DNA from 4 places in the Pseudomonas sp. Lz4W genome. Region 1 is predicted to be linked to each of the others. Evidence: predicted binding sites of a transcription regulator. Region 1 holds the regulator's gene; each other region holds the start of a gene.
What was found. The regulator FliA, encoded in region 1, starts transcription of late flagellar genes. The targets are predictions, from matches to a motif close to CTAAAGTTTNNNNNNNNNNNGCCGNTAA.

Region 2: the regulator FliA is predicted to act here: its motif matches at 2,534-2,561, upstream of B195_RS21265 (methyl-accepting chemotaxis protein).
Region 3: the regulator FliA is predicted to act here: its motif matches at 2,674-2,701, upstream of motA (flagellar motor stator protein MotA).
Region 4: the regulator FliA is predicted to act here: its motif matches at 2,745-2,772, upstream of B195_RS23250 (methyl-accepting chemotaxis protein).

The regions. Positions count from the first base shown of each region.
Region 1 covers NZ_CP017432.1:3,304,170-3,308,759, reverse strand. The annotation lists gene flhF (flagellar biosynthesis protein FlhF) at 1-245, shown strand, start outside; gene fleN (flagellar synthesis regulator FleN) at 365-1,195, shown strand; gene fliA (RNA polymerase sigma factor FliA) at 1,192-1,935, shown strand; gene B195_RS15045 (chemotaxis response regulator CheY) at 2,143-2,514, shown strand; gene B195_RS15040 (protein phosphatase CheZ) at 2,535-3,323, shown strand; gene B195_RS15035 (chemotaxis protein CheA) at 3,394-4,590, shown strand, end outside.
Region 2 covers NZ_CP017432.1:4,670,413-4,675,002, forward strand. The annotation lists gene B195_RS21240 (phosphoribosyl-ATP diphosphatase) at 1-153, shown strand, start outside; gene B195_RS21245 (twin-arginine translocase TatA/TatE family subunit) at 176-454, shown strand; gene tatB (Sec-independent protein translocase protein TatB) at 465-881, shown strand; gene tatC (twin-arginine translocase subunit TatC) at 886-1,686, shown strand; gene B195_RS21260 (16S rRNA (uracil(1498)-N(3))-methyltransferase) at 1,683-2,393, shown strand; gene B195_RS21265 (methyl-accepting chemotaxis protein) at 2,637-4,553, shown strand.
Region 3 covers NZ_CP017432.1:4,532,716-4,537,305, forward strand. The annotation lists gene rsgA (small ribosomal subunit biogenesis GTPase RsgA) at 1-710, shown strand, start outside; gene motB (flagellar motor protein MotB) at 756-1,751, opposite strand; gene motA (flagellar motor stator protein MotA) at 1,755-2,606, opposite strand; gene B195_RS20700 (HDOD domain-containing protein) at 2,771-4,306, shown strand; gene B195_RS20705 (rhodanese-like domain-containing protein) at 4,351-4,590, shown strand, end outside.
Region 4 covers NZ_CP017432.1:3,438,644-3,443,233, reverse strand. The annotation lists gene B195_RS15710 (response regulator transcription factor) at 1-593, shown strand, start outside; gene B195_RS15705 (ATP-binding protein) at 590-1,909, shown strand; gene B195_RS23250 (methyl-accepting chemotaxis protein) at 1,955-2,710, opposite strand; partial or broken gene B195_RS23245 (HAMP domain-containing protein) at 2,813-2,959, opposite strand; gene B195_RS15695 (Na+/H+ antiporter family protein) at 4,416-4,590, shown strand, end outside.

The sequences.
Region 1 (4,590 bases):
GCATTCTGACCAAGCTGGATGAAACCGCGAGTCTGGGGGAGGTGCTGAGCCTGGCGATCCAGCACGGGCTGCCGGTGGCTTACCTCACGGATGGTCCGCGGATCCCCGATGATCTTCACTTGCCCCGTCGTCACCAGTTGGTGAGCCGGGCCGTGAGTGTGCAAATGCAGGAAGAACCCAGTGAAGAGGCCATGGCCGACATGTTCGCTGATATCTATCAAAGCCCTCCCAAACAGGTCGGCTGAGGTACTCAAGGTTACGTAGCAATGTACCTACATCGATGGTCTGCAAGGTGTTGTGCCAGTGGGGCACGTGCAGCCAACCTTTGTAGCCGCGTCTAAGAAAGACAAGGTAAAAAATGATCATGGGCAGCATGCATCCCGTACAGGTGATCGCAGTGACCGGCGGCAAGGGTGGCGTCGGTAAAACTAACGTGTCAGTCAACTTGTCTATCGCGCTTGCCGAAATGGGCAGACGCGTCATGTTGATGGATGCCGACCTGGGCCTGGCAAACGTCGATGTGCTGCTCGGGCTGACCCCCAAGTACACCCTGGCCGATGTGGTCGAGGGTCGTTGCGAGCTGCGCGACGTACTGCTCCAGGGCCCTGGCGGGATCAGGATCGTACCGGCGGCGTCGGGCACCCAGAGCATGGTCAACCTGAGCCCGGCCCAGCATGCCGGTTTGATCCAGGCCTTCAGTGACCTGGGCGATAACCTCGACGTGCTGGTGATCGATACCGCAGCCGGGATCGGCGACTCAGTGGTGAGTTTTGTGCGCGCCGCCCAGGAAGTCCTGCTGGTGGTGTGTGACGAACCGACTTCGATCACCGATGCCTACGCGCTGATCAAGCTGCTGAACCGCGATTTCGGGATGAACCGGTTCCGGGTGCTGGCCAACATGGCCCAGAGCCCGCAGGAAGGGCGCAATCTGTTCGCCAAACTGACCAAGGTTACCGACCGTTTTCTGGATGTCGCCCTGCAATACGTGGGCGCCGTTCCCTACGACGAGAGTGTGCGCAAGGCGGTGCAAAAACAGCGCGCCGTGTACGAGGCATTTCCGCGTTCCAAGTGCTCCCTGGCGTTCAAGGCCATCGCCCAGAAAGTTGACACCTGGCCGCTGCCGGCCAATCCCCGGGGGCATCTGGAGTTCTTTGTCGAGCGCCTGGTGCAACAGGCAGGCGGAGGGCGTCCCTGATGACCGCCAGCGGCTATCGCATGTACAGCAAAGCGTCGCGTGACAGCCAGTATGAGCTGATCGAACGCTACGCACCGTTGGTCAAGCGTATCGCCTATCACCTGTTGGCGCGTTTGCCCGCCAGCGTGCAGGTGGACGACCTGATCCAGGCCGGGATGATCGGCCTGCTCGAAGTGTCGACCAAATACGACGCGACCAAGGGCGCGAGTTTCGAGACCTACGCCGGTATCCGCATTCGTGGTGCGATGCTCGATGAAGTGCGCAAGGGCGACTGGGCGCCGCGCTCGGTGCACCGCAATACCCGCATGGTCAGTGACGCAATTCGGGTAATTGAAGCAAAAACCGGTTGTGACGCTAAAGATCACGAGGTTGCGGCCGAACTCCAGTTAAGCCTTGATGATTATTACGCCATTTTGAATGACACCCTGGGCAGCCGCCTGTTCAGTTTCGACGACCTGTTGCAGGACGGCGAGCACGAAGGGTTGCATGAGGATGGTGCCAGTGCTCACCCGGAACCCTCGCGGGACCTGGAAGATGAACGCTTCCAGACAGCACTGGCCGACGCGATCAGCCTGTTGCCGGAGCGTGAGCGACTGGTCCTGGCGCTGTATTACGACGAAGAACTGAACCTCAAGGAAATCGGCGAGGTGCTGGGGGTCAGCGAATCCCGTGTCAGCCAGCTGCACAGTCAGTGCGCCGCCCGCCTGCGGGCACGCCTGGGGCAGTGGCGGGCGAACTGAAAACAGCGGGCAATCGCTGATTCATTGTGGGAGCGGGCTTGCCCGCGATGGGCGCGACGCGGTGGATCAGTTAACCGGCGTTGCCTGCATCGCGTCAGGCCCGCTCCCACAGTTGATTTATGGCGTGTGCGAAATCGAATTGATTGAATGGCGCGTCCAGAGACTGAACGCGTTTAAGACTGCTTGGAGGTCGAATTGGACAAGAACATGAAGATCCTCATCGTTGATGATTTCTCAACGATGCGACGGATCATTAAAAATCTGTTGCGTGACCTCGGGTTCACCAACACGGTGGAGGCGGACGACGGCACCACGGCGTTGCCGATCCTCAACCAGGGGCACATCGACTTTCTGGTGACGGACTGGAACATGCCGGGCATGACCGGTATCGAGTTGTTGCGCCATGTGCGTGCCGACGAAAAACTCAAGCACCTGCCCGTGCTGATGGTGACCGCTGAAGCCAAGCGCGAACAAATCATCGAGGCGGCCCAGGCCGGGGTCAACGGCTATGTGGTCAAGCCGTTCACGGCCCTTGCACTCAAAGACAAGATCGAAAAAATCTTTGATCGCATCGGTTGAACGGTTTCCCGGGGGGCGCTATGGAGCATCAAGAAGCGACACAGGGCGAGTTTGAGTCGACCCTGAAAAAACATGCCCGCGAATTGGTCGACAGCCTTGAGAAAGGCAAGTTTGGCGACGCCGTGCAACTGATTCATGAACTGAACCAGACTCGCGATCGCGGCCTGTACCAGGAAGTCGGCAAGCTGACCCGTGAGTTGCACAGCTCGATTGTCAACTTTCACATCGATCCGAACATGCCGCGCGCTGAAGAAGTGTCGCAGATCACCGATGCAGCCGAGCGTTTGGCTTATGTTGTGAAGCTCACGGAAGCTGCGGCGAATCGAACCATGGATCTGGTAGAAAACAGCACGCCGCTGGTCAATGGCCTGGGCAGCGAGGCTAAAGCCCTGAGCGCAGACTGGGGCCGCTTTATGCGGCGCGAAGTAGGCGCCGAGGAGTTTCGCGAACTGGCGCGGCGGGTTGACAGTTTTTTGACGCGCAGCGAAGCCGACAACCATGTGGTGTCCGCCAACCTCACTGACATATTGCTCGCCCAGGATTACCAGGACCTCACCGGTCAGGTGATCAAGCGTGTCACCCAGTTGGTGACCGATGTGGAAAGCAATTTGCTCAAGCTGGTGCTGATGGCCAGTCAGGTCGATCGCTTTGCCGGGATCGAACACGACCGTGCGGCACTGCTCGCAGAAAATAATTCGCAAAAAAACCTGACTAAGGGTGAAGGTCCGCAGATTCATGCCGATAAACGTGATGATGTCGTGTCCGGCCAGGATGATGTAGACGATTTGCTTTCCAGTTTAGGTTTCTAGGTACTGAGTAGGCGCGCGGTAAGGGTTACCCGTCCCGGCGTCGAAAGGTCCTACTTCAAGGAGCACGTACATGAGCTTCGGCGCCGATGAAGAAATCCTTCAGGATTTCCTGGTTGAAGCCGGCGAGATTCTAGAGCTGCTGTCCGAACAGCTGGTCGAGCTTGAAAGCCGACCGGATGATGCGGACTTGCTCAATGCAATTTTTCGCGGTTTTCACACTGTAAAAGGGGGCGCCGGCTTCCTCCAGCTCCACGAGCTGGTGGAGTGCTGCCACATCGCCGAGAACGTTTTCGACATCCTGCGCAAGGGTGAGCGTGGCGTCGACTCGGAATTGATGGACGTGGTTCTTGAGGCCCTGGACGCGGTCAACGCCATGTTTACCCAGGTGCGCGAGCGCCGCCCGGTTACGCCGGCAACCCCGCAGCTGCTGGCGGCGCTGGCACGTCTGGCCGAGCCAGCTTCGGTGCCGACAGTCGCCGCTGCGGTGGCGGTCGCCGAACCTGTGGCCAGCGACAGCAGCGATATCACCGATGACGAATTTGAACTGCTGCTGGACTCCCTGAATGCAGTCAAGGCTGCTGCTGCCGAGCCCGTGCAGGCAGTTGCAGCGCCTGCAGGCAGTGATGAAATCAGCGATGCCGAATTCGAGTCGCTGCTCGACCAGTTGCACGGCAAGGGGCAGTTTCGCCCCGACACGGCCTCCAGCGTGGCGCCAGAGTCGGCACCTGTGATGACAGAGGCGGTGAGCAATGAAATCACCGACGACGAATTCGAAGCCTTGCTTGATCAGTTGCATGGCAAAGGTTCATTCAATACCGATGCGCTGGGCGCAGCTCCGGTTGTGCCGGCAGACCAGGCTGGCGAGCCTGTCAGCCCGGATCACATCAGCGATCACGAATTTGAAGCACTGCTCGATGAGCTGCACGGCAAGGGCCAGTTTTCTGTCCAGAGCCCTGCGGTTGCAGCCGTTGTTGCGGCCCCGGCTCCAGCGCCGGTAGCCAGTGCGCCCGAGGCCGCCCGTGCAGTGGCCGCCCGGGCCCCGGCTGCCAGCGCCGACAAGCCCCAGGCTTCTGAAGCCGAGACCACGGTGCGGGTTGATACTGCGCGGCTGGACGACATCATGAACATGGTCGGCGAGCTGGTGCTGGTGCGTAACCGTCTGGTGCGCCTGGGCCTCAACAGCCACGACGAAGCGATGGCCAAGGCATTGTCCAACCTCGACGTGGTGACTGCCGACCTGCAGACCGCGGTCATGAAGACCCGGATG
Region 2 (4,590 bases), 1.4 Mb from region 1:
AGCGATGTCATCTACGAAACCGCCGATCTATGGTTCCACAGCATGATCATGCTCGCCCAGCTGGGTCAGCATCCTCAGGCCGTACTGGATGAACTGGAGCGTCGCATCGGTACCTCCGGCCACGTGGAAAAAGCCTCACGGCCATCCGCTTAAACTTTTTTGCAAGGAACTCATCATGGGCATTTTTGACTGGAAACACTGGGTCGTCATTCTGGTAGTTGTGGTCCTGGTCTTCGGCACCAAAAAACTGAAAAACCTGGGCACTGACGTGGGCGAATCGATCAAGGGCTTTCGCAAAGCCATGAACGACGACGAGAAGCCTGCCGAACCGGTAGTGCCGCCTGCACAGCCAACGGCCGCACCGCAGCCACACACCACTTCGACCCTCAACGAGCCGCACACCATTGACGTGCAGGCCCAGAAAGTCGAAGAGCCGACCCGCAAAGACGTGTGAGCCAAAAATAATGTTCGGTATCAGCTTCAGTGAACTGCTGCTCGTCGGCCTGGTGGCCCTGTTGGTGCTCGGCCCCGAGCGCCTGCCGGGAGCAGCACGCACGGCGGGGCTGTGGATCGGCCGCTTGAAACGCAGCTTCAATGCGATCAAACAGGAAGTTGAGCGTGAAATCGGCGCCGACGAAATTCGTCGGCAACTGCACAACGAGCACATCCTGTCGATGGAAGAAGAAGCCAAGAAGATTCTGGCCCCGCTCCAGCCGCCTGTGCCGCCTGTGATGCCGACCGAGCCTTTGGCCGCACCTGCGCAGCCCGAGCCCGCAGAGCCGCCGGCCCCTGCTCCGGTCAGCCTGAGCAAGACCGAGTCCGGGCCTGCACTTCAACCGGCAGTGCCACACGACCCTACCCTGCCACCGCGAGCCCCCTAAGCGCATGAGCGATAAGCCTGAACACGACCAGCCAATGCCGCTGGTTTCGCATCTGACCGAGCTGCGCACCCGCCTGCTGCGCTGCATCGCCGCGATTTTTCTGATCTTCATCGGGTTGTTCGCCTTCACCCAGCAGATCTACACCCTGGTTTCCACGCCATTGCGTGAATACCTGCCGGTGGGCGCCACGATGATCGCCACCGACGTGGCATCGCCGTTCCTCACACCGCTCAAGCTGACCATGATGGTGTCGCTGTTTATAGCGATCCCGGTGATCCTGCATCAGATCTGGGGCTTTATCGCCCCCGGCCTGTACAAGCACGAAAAGCGCATTGCCGTGCCGCTGCTGATCTCCAGCATCTTCCTGTTCTACGCCGGCATGGCGTTCGCCTATTTCCTGGTGTTCCCGCTGGTGTTCAAGTTCTTCGCCTCCGCGACACCGGAAGGCGTGGCCATGATGACCGACATCAGTAGCTACCTTGATTTCGTCATGACCCTGTTTTTTGCCTTTGGCGTAGCCTTTGAAATCCCGGTGGCAGTGGTGCTGCTGGTATGGATCGGAATTGTCGACGTCAAATACCTGCGCAAAATCCGGCCGTACGTGATTATCGGCTGCTTTGTAGTCGGCATGATCCTGACCCCGCCGGACATCTTCTCCCAGACCCTGCTGGCGATTCCGATGTGGATGCTGTTTGAAATCGGCATTCTGTTCGGCAGCCTGATCAGCAAAAACAAGCGTGGCGATCACCCGGACGAACAGCCCGAGAACGACAGCAACGCCCAGCCGCCAGCACCGCAAGCGTGAACCTGCTGCTCCTCGAAGAGGCTGATTTCATTGCCGCCGATCGCGTGATCCTGCGCGATCGGCGCCTGACTCACATGCAGGAAGTGCACCGTGCGGCAGTGGGCGACAACCTGCGGGTCGGACGCATCGGCGGTTTAATGGGCAGCGCCGAACTGGTGCGCCTGGAGGCCAAAGAAGCCGAACTGGTTATCCACAACCTCGACCAGCCGCCGCCCGACAAACTGCCCCTGACCCTGTTACTGGCCCTGCCGCGCCCGAAGATGTTGCGCCGGGTCCTGCAGACAGTTGCCTCGATGGGCGTGCCCAGGGTGGTTCTGATGAACAGTTACCGGGTCGAAAAAAGCTTTTGGCAGACCCCGTTTCTGGAGCCCGAAGCAATTCGCGAACAGCTGATTCTGGGGCTGGAGCAGTCCCGCGACAGCGTGCTGCCTGAAATCATCATCGAAAAACGTTTCAAGCCGTTCGTCGAAGACCGCCTGCCACAACTGGTCGAAGGCACACTGGGCCTGGTTGGCCACCCCGGTGATTACCCCGCGTGCCCACGCGGCCTGGATCAAGCCGTGACCCTGGCTATCGGCCCGGAAGGCGGCTGGATTCCGTACGAAATCGACCTGCTGGCCAAAGCCGGCCTGCAACCGGTGCAACTCGGCGCGCGCATCCTGCGGGTCGAAACCGCCGTCACCGCCCTTCTCGCCCGGCTGTTCTGAGCCCTGCCACCTAGTCGCTGACTATGAGCGAGGCTGCGCCCCCCCGGGGCCAGCTTCGCAGCCATCGCAGCCTCGTTCCTCGGCGACTACGAAGTTGCGCTGCGGGTTTGAGGCCTCGGTCACACATTCAACACCCCCCGCTTCAGTTCCCCTGCGCCACGCCGATGCCCTGATACCCGTGAAGAACGCAAAGCAATGGACGGCTTCCCGTCAGGCTGCTCGCGTCATAAAAGGAGTTTCATCATGTACCGTCAACTGGCCAGACTACTGGGCAATATCGGTGTTAATCGCAAGCTGGGCCTGGGATTTGGTCTGGTGCTGGTTTTAACAGTGCTGATAAGCGCAATCGGTTGGAAGGGTCTGGTTTCAGTGATCGACCGCGGTGACAAGCTGGCCAACATATCAAAGACCATCGAGCTGACCAAAGACTTGCGCATTGCACGTCTGGACTACGAGCGGGACAAGGGTGAAAAAGGCAACGCCGAGGTAAATGGCCAGTTGACCGCCCTGGACCAGACGCTGGACCTGTCGCGCCGCCAGCTCACCGATCCTGCGGAGCTGGCCCTGGTCGAGCAACAGCTCGCCGCGGTGGCCGAATACAAAAGCGCATTCGCCGACTCCGGGCTGGCCACTCAAGCACGTGAAGCCAACCGCGTACTGCTCGGCAGTACCGCCGACAGCGCCGTCGCCAGCGTTGCAGACATTGAGCAGACCTTGCTGCAAAGCGACAGCCTGGCGCAGTACAAGAGCGTCATCGAACTGCAAAAACTGCTTCAGCAAGCCAGGTTCCAGGTGCGTGGCTACACCTATAGCGCCAGCCCCGAGGCCGAGCAGCCCGCCCTGGATGCCATCGACCATGCGCTCAAAGAACTCGACAGCCTGCCCGCCAGGCTCCCCGACGAACATCTGAGCCACTTGCAGCAAGCCACGCTGGCCATGCAAAACTATCGGGCCGCCGTGACCGGCTTTCGCGATGCTCAAGTCGCCAGTGCCCGGGCGCTGACGCGCATGCAGCAGCAAGGCAGCACCCTGATCGATCTGAGCCAGAAGCTTTCGACCCTGCAAACCGAAAAACGCGACCAGGACAGCCAGCAGGCCGAGAACCTGCTCATAGGTTGTACATTACTGGCGCTGGTACTGGGCATCATTGCTGCCTGGGTTATTACCCGGCAGATCGTCATCCCGCTGCAGCGCACGCTCAAGACCGTTGAGTGGATCGCCGCAGGCGACCTGAGCCATGACAACCCCACCGCTCGCCGCGACGAGCTGGGGCAATTGCAGCACGCCGTGCAAAGGATGACCGAAGGTCTGCGCGAACTGATCGGGGGCATCAGCGATGGCGTGACCCAGATTGCCAGCGCGGCCGAAGAACTCTCAGCCGTGACCGAACAGACCAGTGCCGGGGTCAACAGCCAGAAAGTCGAAACCGATCAAGTCGCTACCGCCATGCACGAAATGGCGGCAACGGTGCAGGAAGTGGCGCGCAATGCCGAAGAGGCCTCAGAAGCCGCTGTTGTTGCCGACCAGCAGTCCCGTGAAGGCGACAAAGTGGTCGGTGAAGCCATTGCCCAGATCGAGAAACTGGCGATTGAAGTGGGCCACTCCACCGAAGCCATGGACCATCTCAAGCGCGAAAGTGACAAGATCGGCAGCGTGCTCGATGTGATCAAGTCGGTGGCCCAGCAAACCAACCTGCTGGCGCTCAATGCCGCCATCGAGGCCGCCCGCGCCGGTGAGGCAGGCCGTGGCTTTGCGGTGGTAGCCGACGAGGTACGCAGCCTGGCGCAGCGCACGCAAAAATCCACCGAAGAGATCGAAGAGCTCATTGAAGGCCTGCAAAGCGGTACCCGGCAGGCCTCCAGCAGCATGGACAGCAGCCGTATCCTGACCGACAGCAGCGTTGAACTCACCCGTCGTGCAGGCGAAGCGCTGGGCAGCATCACCCGCACGGTGTCGACCATTCAGGGCATGAACCAACAGATTGCGGCGGCCGCCGAACAACAAAGCGCCGTCGCTGAAGAGATCAACCGCAGCGTGCTGAATGTGCGTGACGTGTCAGAGCAGACGGCAGCGGCAAGCGAAGAGACCGCGGCGTCCAGCGTTGAGCTGGCGCGCCTGGGTGCGCACCTGCAGGCGCTGGTGGCACGCTTCAAGGTCTGAAGTCTGATAACCCTGCAGGAGCGAGCCCCTGCAGGGT
Region 3 (4,590 bases), 1.2 Mb from region 1:
CCGAACTGTGCCGCCCTGACAGCCGTGGCCAGCTCAAGCCGGTGGCTGCCAACGTCGACATGATCGTCATCGTGTTCGCCCCGATGCCCGAGCCACACGCCAACCTGATCGACCGCTACCTGGTAGCCGCCGAGCACGCCGGCATTCGTCCGCTGTTGCTGCTCAACAAAGCCGACCTGATCGACGATCAAAATGCTCCGGCACTGAATGCCTTGCTGGCGGTGTATCGCCAGCTGGGCTACCCGGTACTGGAAGTATCGGCCCATCACGGCGACGGCATGCAGCAGTTGCAAGCGCAACTGGACGGCCATATCAGCGTGTTTGTGGGTCAGTCGGGCGTGGGCAAGTCGTCCTTGGTCAACAGCCTGCTGCCTGAGGTCAACCTGCGGGTCGGGCCATTGTCCGAAGTGTCGGGCCAGGGTACGCACACCACCACCACCGCGCGCCTGTTCCACTTTCCCGGCGGCGGCGATCTGATCGACTCCCCGGGCATTCGCGAATTCGGTCTGGGCCACGTGAGCCGGGCTGATGTTGAAGCGGGCTTTATCGAGTTCAACGACCTGATCGGCCGCTGCCGCTTCCGCGACTGCAAGCACGACCGCGAGCCGGGCTGTGCATTGCTGATGGCACTGGAAGATGGCCGCGTACAGCAGCAACGCATGAACAGCTATCGCTCGATCATTGCCAGCCTGCCCGAGTCAAGCTACTAACCCCGCCAACCCTGCAGGCGCGAGCTGCAAGCACGCTCCTGCAGGTCAGGGTCTGGCTGGATCCGGCACTTTATCGTCGAAGAGGTTGAGCTTCTGGCGCGGCTCATGGGCCGGCATCGGCTGCTGATCCGCTGGCAAGGCCGTCGGATCTATCGGCGCCTTGGGCAGCTCTTGTGCCTTGACCGGCTCAATGCCCTGCTCACCCTCAATCGCTTGTTGCGCCTTCCTGGTCAGGACCACGATGTCGATACGGCGGTTGACCGGATTGGTCGGGTTGGCCTTGTCAAACAGCACCGATGAGGCATAGCCCACTACCCGCGCCACCTGGTTCTGCGGGTAGCTACCGACCACAAGTGCGCGCCGGGCCGCATTGGCACGGTTGGACGACAACTCCCAATTGCCGAAATCACCACTGCCGGCATAAGGCGTGGCGTCCGTATGACCGCTGATACTGATCTTGTTGGGCACTGCTTTGATGGTGTCAGCCAGGGCCAGCAAGATATCTTCGAAGTACGGCTTGAGCCGCGCACTGCCGACATCGAACATCGGCCTGTTTTCGGCATCCATGATCTGGATCCGCAGACCGTCCGGGGTGATTTCAAACAGCAGCTGGTCCTTGAACTTGCGCAATTGCGGGTTTTCTTCGACCTTGTTCTGCAACTCCTGAAGCAGCAGCTCAAGACGTTCTTTCTCTATTTGCTCCGCCACGCTTTCAGCCTGATCGGAATCGACCTCAACCTTGTCGGGCTGGGGCTGCATCTGTTCTTCGGGGTTGAGTGTTTTGTCCGGCGCCAGCGCTGGGGTGCCGCCCAGGTCGATGGTGTAGGGCGTGCCGCTGTCACTGAACCCGATCGGGTCCTTGAAGTAGCCGCCGATGGCGATTTTTTGTTCCGGCGTGGCGGCTGTCATTAGCCACATCACCAGAAAGAACGCCATCATTGCCGTAGCGAAGTCCGCGAAGGCAATTTTCCAGGCGCCGCCGTGATGACCCGAAGCGTAGCGCTTGACGCGCTTGATGATGATCGGCTGATTGTTTTCCATAAATCAGCGACCGCGAACCACTTGTTCCAGCTCGGCAAAGCTCGGCCGGTGTTTGGGATACAACACTTTGCGCCCGAACTCGACCGCCAGCGACGGCGGCATGCCGGAGGCCGATGCCACCAGTGAGGCCTTGATCGACTCGTAAATGTTGAGCTCCTCTTTGGCATCGTGCGCCAGCGCTGTGGCCAGCGGGCCAAAGAAACCATAGGCCGCCAGAATACCGAAGAATGTGCCCACCAACGCCGCGCCTACGTGCTGGCCAATGGCGGCCTGATCACCCTCCCCCAAGGAAGCCATGGTCACCACGATCCCCAGAACCGCCGCCACGATACCGAAACCCGGCATGCCGTCGGCAATCCCGTTGACGGCGTGGGAGGGATGCTCCAGCTCTTCCTTGAGGTTGAACAACTCCATGTCGAACAGCCCTTCAAGCTCGTGGGGCGCCATGTTGCCCGACGACATGATGCGCAGGTAATCACAGACAAAGGCTGTCATGCGCTCGTCTTTGAGCACGGTGGGGTACTTGGCGAAGATAGGACTGGCCGCCGCATCCTCAATATCGGCCTCAATGGCCATCATGCCTTCGCGACGGCTTTTATTGAGAATCTCGTAAATCAGGCCCAGCACTTCCAGATAAAAAGTGTGGGTAAAACGCGAGCCGAACATACCCAGTGATTTTTTGATCACGTGCATGGTCATGTAACCGGGATTGGCCTGCAGGAATGCACCGAACGCCGCCCCGCCAATAATCAGGACCTCGAACGGCTGAATCAGCGCCCCGATCTTGCCGTGGGAAAGCACGTACCCGCCGAGTACGCTCGCGAATACAACGATGATGCCGATAATTTTAGCCATAGATATAAAAGTACTTATTGAGTCGGGTTCAAGGTCATATTCAAGCGCGGTGAAACTCTACTTCTCCTTATCGGCAAATCTGCGCCAGACTATAGCCGGTAAAGGCGAAAAGCCGTTCAGCCCTTTTGGCGCGAGTAACAAATTGATGATGACCAGCTCCCATCATGACCAGTGAAACCACCAGCCCGACCTCAACACCTGCAACCCTGGATGCCTGGGTCGAGCGGCTCAACGCCGCCCGCTTGCCAATCCCGCAGCATAGCCATGGGCTGGTGTGCAAAGCCCTCAACGACAATCGCCGCTCATTGCGCGAGATTGCCGAGCTGATACAAGACAGCCCGGCACTGGCCCTGACCCTGATTCGCGAAGCCAACCAGCACCTGCAAAGCAGCCTGAGCGAACCGGCCGAGAGCCTGGAAGTGGCCATCAACCGACTGGGCCTGCAACGTACCCAGAGATTGCTTGAGCACATGAACACCCTGAGCCAGGAAGAAATCCCCCCGGGGTTCCGGCAAATCCAGCTCATCAGCCAGCACGCGGCGCAACAGGCCGTCGGCCTGTTCGGCAATCGTCTGGCGCGGCTGTGGCAAGAAATCTACTGGGGCAGCCTGCTGTTTCTCTCACCCTTGTGGGCTTTGGCGCTGACCCATCCAGAACTGCTCGAAGAATGGGAACAGCGGGTCATCCACAAAGGCGAGCGCGCCAGTGACGTCGAGCAAGAGCTGTTCGGTGTACGGCTGTTCGATATCTGCCGGGCGCTGGCGCAATTGTGGCGCCTGCCGGCATGGGTGCTACAGGGTTATACGGTCATCATTGAAGAGCAGCGCACCCTGGTCAGCGTGCTGCACATCGCCCGCAACAACCATGACGGGTTACGCCAGCAACAACGACTGGACGCCGATCCGGCACTGCGGCGCTGGCTCAATCACCCCGCCAATAGCGTGCTGCTGGCCAATGCTCTGGCGCTGTCGGCGCAATCGGGCTGGGATACCCCGCACAATGTGCGCTGGCAGTTGCTCACCGCGCTGTACCTGCAGACAACCCTGGATGAAGTGCAGCAGCTGGTTCACCAAAACGCCGCAAGCAGCGCCCGCTATCACTCGGTGCCCGACCTCTGGCACCCGGCCCAAGCACTGCTATGGCCGTGGGACAGCCGCCGCAGCAGTCCCGGCCAGCCTGCCGCGCCACCCTCTGCCGAGGCGCTGGCCACATGGCGCAAGCTGTGCGGGCAATTGCTGGCAGAGCCGAGCACCTTCGCCAACGCAATGCACCTGACCACCTGCGCTCGCGAGGCCCTGCTGGCATGCGGCATGCGCCGGGTGATGCTGCTGATGGCCGACAAGAGCGCAACCACACTGCGAGTTTTCCAGATATCCGGACTGCCGAAAGCAGCCTTCGACATGAGCTTTACCGTCAGTGAAAGCACCGCCTTGCAACGTTTGATGACGCAACCGGCGCAAGTTCGCCTGACGCCGGAAAACAACGCGACGATTTCTGCGGTCATGCCCGCCAACCTGCGCCAGCTGTTCCCCGGCGAGCATCTGCTGCTACGCTCGCTGGGCAACAGTGGCCGCGTCGTGATGCTGATACTGGCGGACCAGGGTGGCGGCCCGTTTTCCGAGACCAGCGTGCAAGCATTTGGCAAAACCGCGCAATGCATCGAGAAAGCCCTGAATAGCTTTAGCACGCGCGGGCGCTAGCCCTTGCGCTACAATCCCTCCTTTTTTCGCTCTGGAGACCTCACATGCCTGACTTCTCTGGTTTGCCGTTGGTCATCGAGCCCGGCGACCTGCTCGCACGGCTGGATAACCCCGAACTGATTGTGGTCGACCTGACCAGCGTCGCACGCTACGAGTCCGGGCATATTCCGGGTGCCCGTTTCGTCGACCCCAAACGCACCCAACTGGGCCAGCCCCCGGCACCCGGCCTGCTGCCGGGCCAGGCTTCTCTGGAGGCGCTGTTCGGCGAACTGGGGCACAACCCC
Region 4 (4,590 bases), 130 kb from region 1:
CGGTCGACTGGCTGGCCGACGGTCGTGATGCTTTGCATCAGGGGCAGAGCGAGCCATATGACCTGATCATTCTCGATCTGGGTCTACCTGGGCTACCAGGTCTGGATGTGCTTAAACAATGGCGTGCCACAGGGCTGACAACACCGGTACTGATTTTGACCGCCCGCAGTTCCTGGTCGGAGCGCATTGATGGCCTGAAGGCCGGTGCCGATGATTATGTAACCAAGCCTTTTCATCCAGAAGAGCTGCAACTGCGGGTGCAGGCGTTATTACGGCGATCCCATGGCCAGTCGAATCAACCGCTATTGAAATCCGCGGGACTGCAACTCGATGAGTCGCGCCAATGTGTCATCAATGAGGGGGCTGAAATACAGCTCACCGCCGCCGAGTTTCGTCTTTTGCGATACTTCATGCTGCATCCTCAACAGATTCTGTCCAAAAGCCACCTGGCTGAGCACCTCTATGATGGCGAGACCGAGCGCGACTCCAATGTGCTGGAGGTTCATGTGAACCATCTGCGTCGAAAACTGGGCCGTACAGTGATCGAAACTCGTCGCGGGCAGGGCTACATCTTTGGTACCGGCATCCAGTGAAGTCCATTCAGCGGCGTTTGAGCCTGGGTCTGATCAGTGTCCTGTTGATTGCCGGTCTGGTGGTCGGTCAGGTCAGTCTCTGGCTATTTGAAAATGGTCTTCAGCGCTATCTGGAGTCGGGGCTACAGAACGAGAGCGAGAACCTGTTGCTTGCCTTGAGCCGGGGCCCCCAGGGTTTGCAGCTGGATGAGCGCAGATTATCCCCGGCTTACCATCGACCTTTCTCCGGGCATTACTTCAGTATCCAGTTTGGTGACATCCATTGGCGCTCGCGCTCACTCTGGGACGCTCAATTGCCGCGACCCAGTCATCCGGGCCTGGACAGCAAGTTGCAAGAGGGGCCCGAAGGGCAGATGTTGCTGGTCTTGCGCAGTGACTATCAGCGTTTTGGCCACGCGGTTTCCATCAGTGTGGCCCAGGACTACACACCCATACGCGAAAGCTTCATGCAGGTTCAGCGCATAGGGTTGGCCATTGGCGTGTTCGCCCTGATCGTTATTTTGCTGCTGCAACGGCTCACGGTTAATCGGGCTTTGCGTCCACTTGAAACGGCCCGCAAGCAGATCGCACAGTTACAGGCCGGACAACGTTCGAAACTCGACGCCCAGGTGCCCCTTGAGCTTGAGCCTTTAGTCACTCAGATAAACCACCTGTTGGCCCACACTGAAGACAATCTGAAGCGTTCACGTAATGCCTTGGGCAACCTGGGACATGCGTTAAAAACTCCGTTGGCAGTATTAATCAGCCTGGCCAAGGACAGCCGGCTGGATGCTTATCCCCAGATACAGAAAACCCTGCGCGATCAGTTAGAGCAGATGCAGCAGCGTATGAGTCGGGAACTTAATCGTGCCCGTCTGGCAGGCGATGCCTTGCCGGGCGCTCAATTCGATGTCGACGCCGAAATGCCGGGGTTGATGGCGACCCTTGGCATGATTCACGGCGGGCATTTGGCGTTAAGGCTAAACACCAGTCCAGGACTGCACATGCCTTGGGACCGTGAAGACATGCTCGAATTGCTCGGCAATCTATTGGACAACGCCTGCAAATGGGCGGATTCGCAAGTAGAACTGAACATCCGCCAGACCGCGGGCGGGTATGAGATTGAAGTCCAGGACGATGGGCCGGGCATACCCGAGACAGAGCGCGACCAGGTCATCAGCCGTGGAACACGGCTGGACGAGCAAACCAGTGGCCATGGATTGGGCCTGGGCATTGTGCGAGATATCGTGGATGTCTGGGGTGGGGAAATGCAGCTTGAAACGGGGGCGCTGGGCGGCTTGTCGGTGATGATCAGGCTACCCGCCCGCAGGAGCTGAAAATGACGGCGGCCCCGGGGCCGCCGTCAATCATGCCACTTCAGGTCAGACGCGGAACTGATCCATCAACTTTTGCTGCTGGTTGGCCAGTGAGTTCAGCGACTGGCTGACCCGTGCCGACTCATTGGCCTGTCCGGACAATGATTCCGTGACATCGCGGATGGTGGCCACATTGCTGTTGATCTCTTCAGCCACTGCACTCTGCTCTTCGGCGGCACTGGCAATCTGCAAGTTCATGTCGGTAATCACGCTCACGGCATCACCGATTTGCTGCAATGCCGTTACTGCCTGACCGACCTGCTCGACACTGCCCTGGGCCTGGCGATGGCTGTTGCCCATGGACGTCACTACATCCTTGGTGCCGATTTGCAGTTGTTCAATCACCTGTCGGGTTTCTTCCACCGACTCCTGGGTTCGTCGCGCCAAATTGCGCACTTCGTCAGCCACCACGGCAAAACCGCGCCCGGCTTCGCCTGCTCGGGCCGCCTCGATCGCAGCATTGAGGGCGAGTAAATTAGTCTGCTCGGCAATCGCGCGAATCACTTCCAGTACAGAACCGATTTTTTCGCTATTGGCCGCCAACCCTTCGACCTGGGTCATGGCTACGCTCATGTCGGCAGCCAGGTGGTCGATGCTGGACGTTGTACGGTCAATGATGGTCAGCCCCTGGCGTGTCGCCTGGTCGGCATCGCGCGCTGCCTGAGCAGCCTGCGCCGCACTGCGTGCGACATCTTGCGCCGTAGCGCTCATTTCATGGGAGGCAGTGGCAGCCTGATCGACCTGGCGGTACTGCTGCTCCATGCCGGCACTGGTCTGGGTGGCAATGGCCGCCGATTGATCGGCCGTATTGCGGGCATCCTGAACCGAATGTTTCACCTCGGCGATGATCGGCTGCAGCTTGTCGAGGAAGCGGTTGAACCAGCCTGCCAGCTGGCCCAGTTCGTCCTGCTTGTCGTAGGCCAGGCGTCGGGTCAGATCGCCTTCGCCGCTGGCAATGTCCTCAAGCATGCGCGCTACCCCCAGAATCGGTCGCGTCACACTGCGGGCCATCAGCCATACCAGCAGCAGGCCGATGATTGCTGCCAGAGAGCCCAGGCACAGCTCAATCAGGGTGCCTGCCTTATTGCGCTCGTCCAGTTCTGCTTGCAGCGCCTGGGCCGGCCCGACCAGTACCTTTTCCGGCACATCGAGTAACACCCCCCACGGCTTGCTGCCCGGGATCGGCAGGAACGGGGTCAGGATTTTCAACCGCTGGTGACCATGAATGCTCTGGGGCTCACCGCCGCTGGCCATCAGTTGACTCAACCGGGCACCATCGTCGGCGTCAATCTGATCCAGACGTTGGCCAAGCTTGCTCGCGTCGCTGCTAAAGCCGGCCAATATGCCTGCCGAGCTGACAATGCTGACGCTGGTCTGCCCGTCGTAAAGCTTCTGGCTGGCAAGCTGGCTCATGGTTTGCAGGCTGTTGAGGTTGATATCAACCGAGAGCGAGGCGATGACCTTGCCCTTGACCATCAGCGGAAAAACGATGCTGGTCAATAAAACGTTTTGCCCATCGATCGCGTAAAAGTAAGGTTCGATAATGCACGGCTGGAGCGTCGTACGCGGGCAGGTAAACCATGAATTATTCGCCTGGCCGCTGGGCCCGGTACTGGTATCGGTCATGTCGGTTTCAGGCAGTGCCATCGACGTCAGCTTGCCCGGCGTCGGTTGCGACCAGTAAAGGGCAAAACGGCCCTTGTCGTTGCTGCCCAGCTCTGATTGATGGTCGAACAGCTGGTCCTTGCCGTCCAGCGCATTGGCTTCAAACACCAGGGACAAACCAAGCAAGTCGGGATTGGCCTGCAGGGCCGCTTTCACCTGTCGGGTCAGATCTTCACGCAGATCGAAAGCATCCAGAAAGCGCTTTTCCGATTGCTCACGTAAAAACAGGACTTGTCGTGCAAACCCGTTGCCGTATTGATAGGCGTCCATAAATTGGCGACTGATGGCCAACGCCTGGGCTTCGCCCTGGGCCTCAATACGGGCCTGTGCGGACTCATTGAGCATCTGCGTGCTTGAGGCCTCCACCAGATCGGCCGTGTAATCCATGCGATAGAGGGAAAGTCCCACCAGAAGAGCGACGATACCCAGCAGGCAGAGTCCGGCGAGGAGGGTGATTTTCCATTGGATGGAAAGCTGTCTGAGCGACATGGAGACATCCTGAATAGAGGCTTTGTCTGTTAGCGGCCAGCCGATAGTTTTCTTTATGGGGAAATCTGTATTTAGAGGTTACGTTTTCAAATTTTAAAAAGATTAAACCCTGTCAGAATTAAGGGTATCCCCATTCAGGCGATGATCCCCGCAGGCCTTTGGCGTGTGCTTTGACAAGGCGTCAATGCTGCTGCAAAGTGTGCGCCCCCAAATAAGCACTCCCTTTCAGACCGGCGACTGGAACAGCAGCCTTTTGCCCGAAATTTTCCGCTTTACGGTGTTTTATCGTAGTGCGCGCTAAGAGGTTGTAATGATGAATGCAGTAATTGCCGCGGTCGGCATCATGTTGGTGCTCAGTCTGTCCCGTGTGCATGTGGTGATCGCCCTGATCACGGGTGCCGTCGTCGGCGGCCTTGTGGGCGGGCTGGGCATCGAAGCAACGCTCGATGCGTTCAACAGCGGCTTGGGTGGCGGCGCGCAGGTCGCCT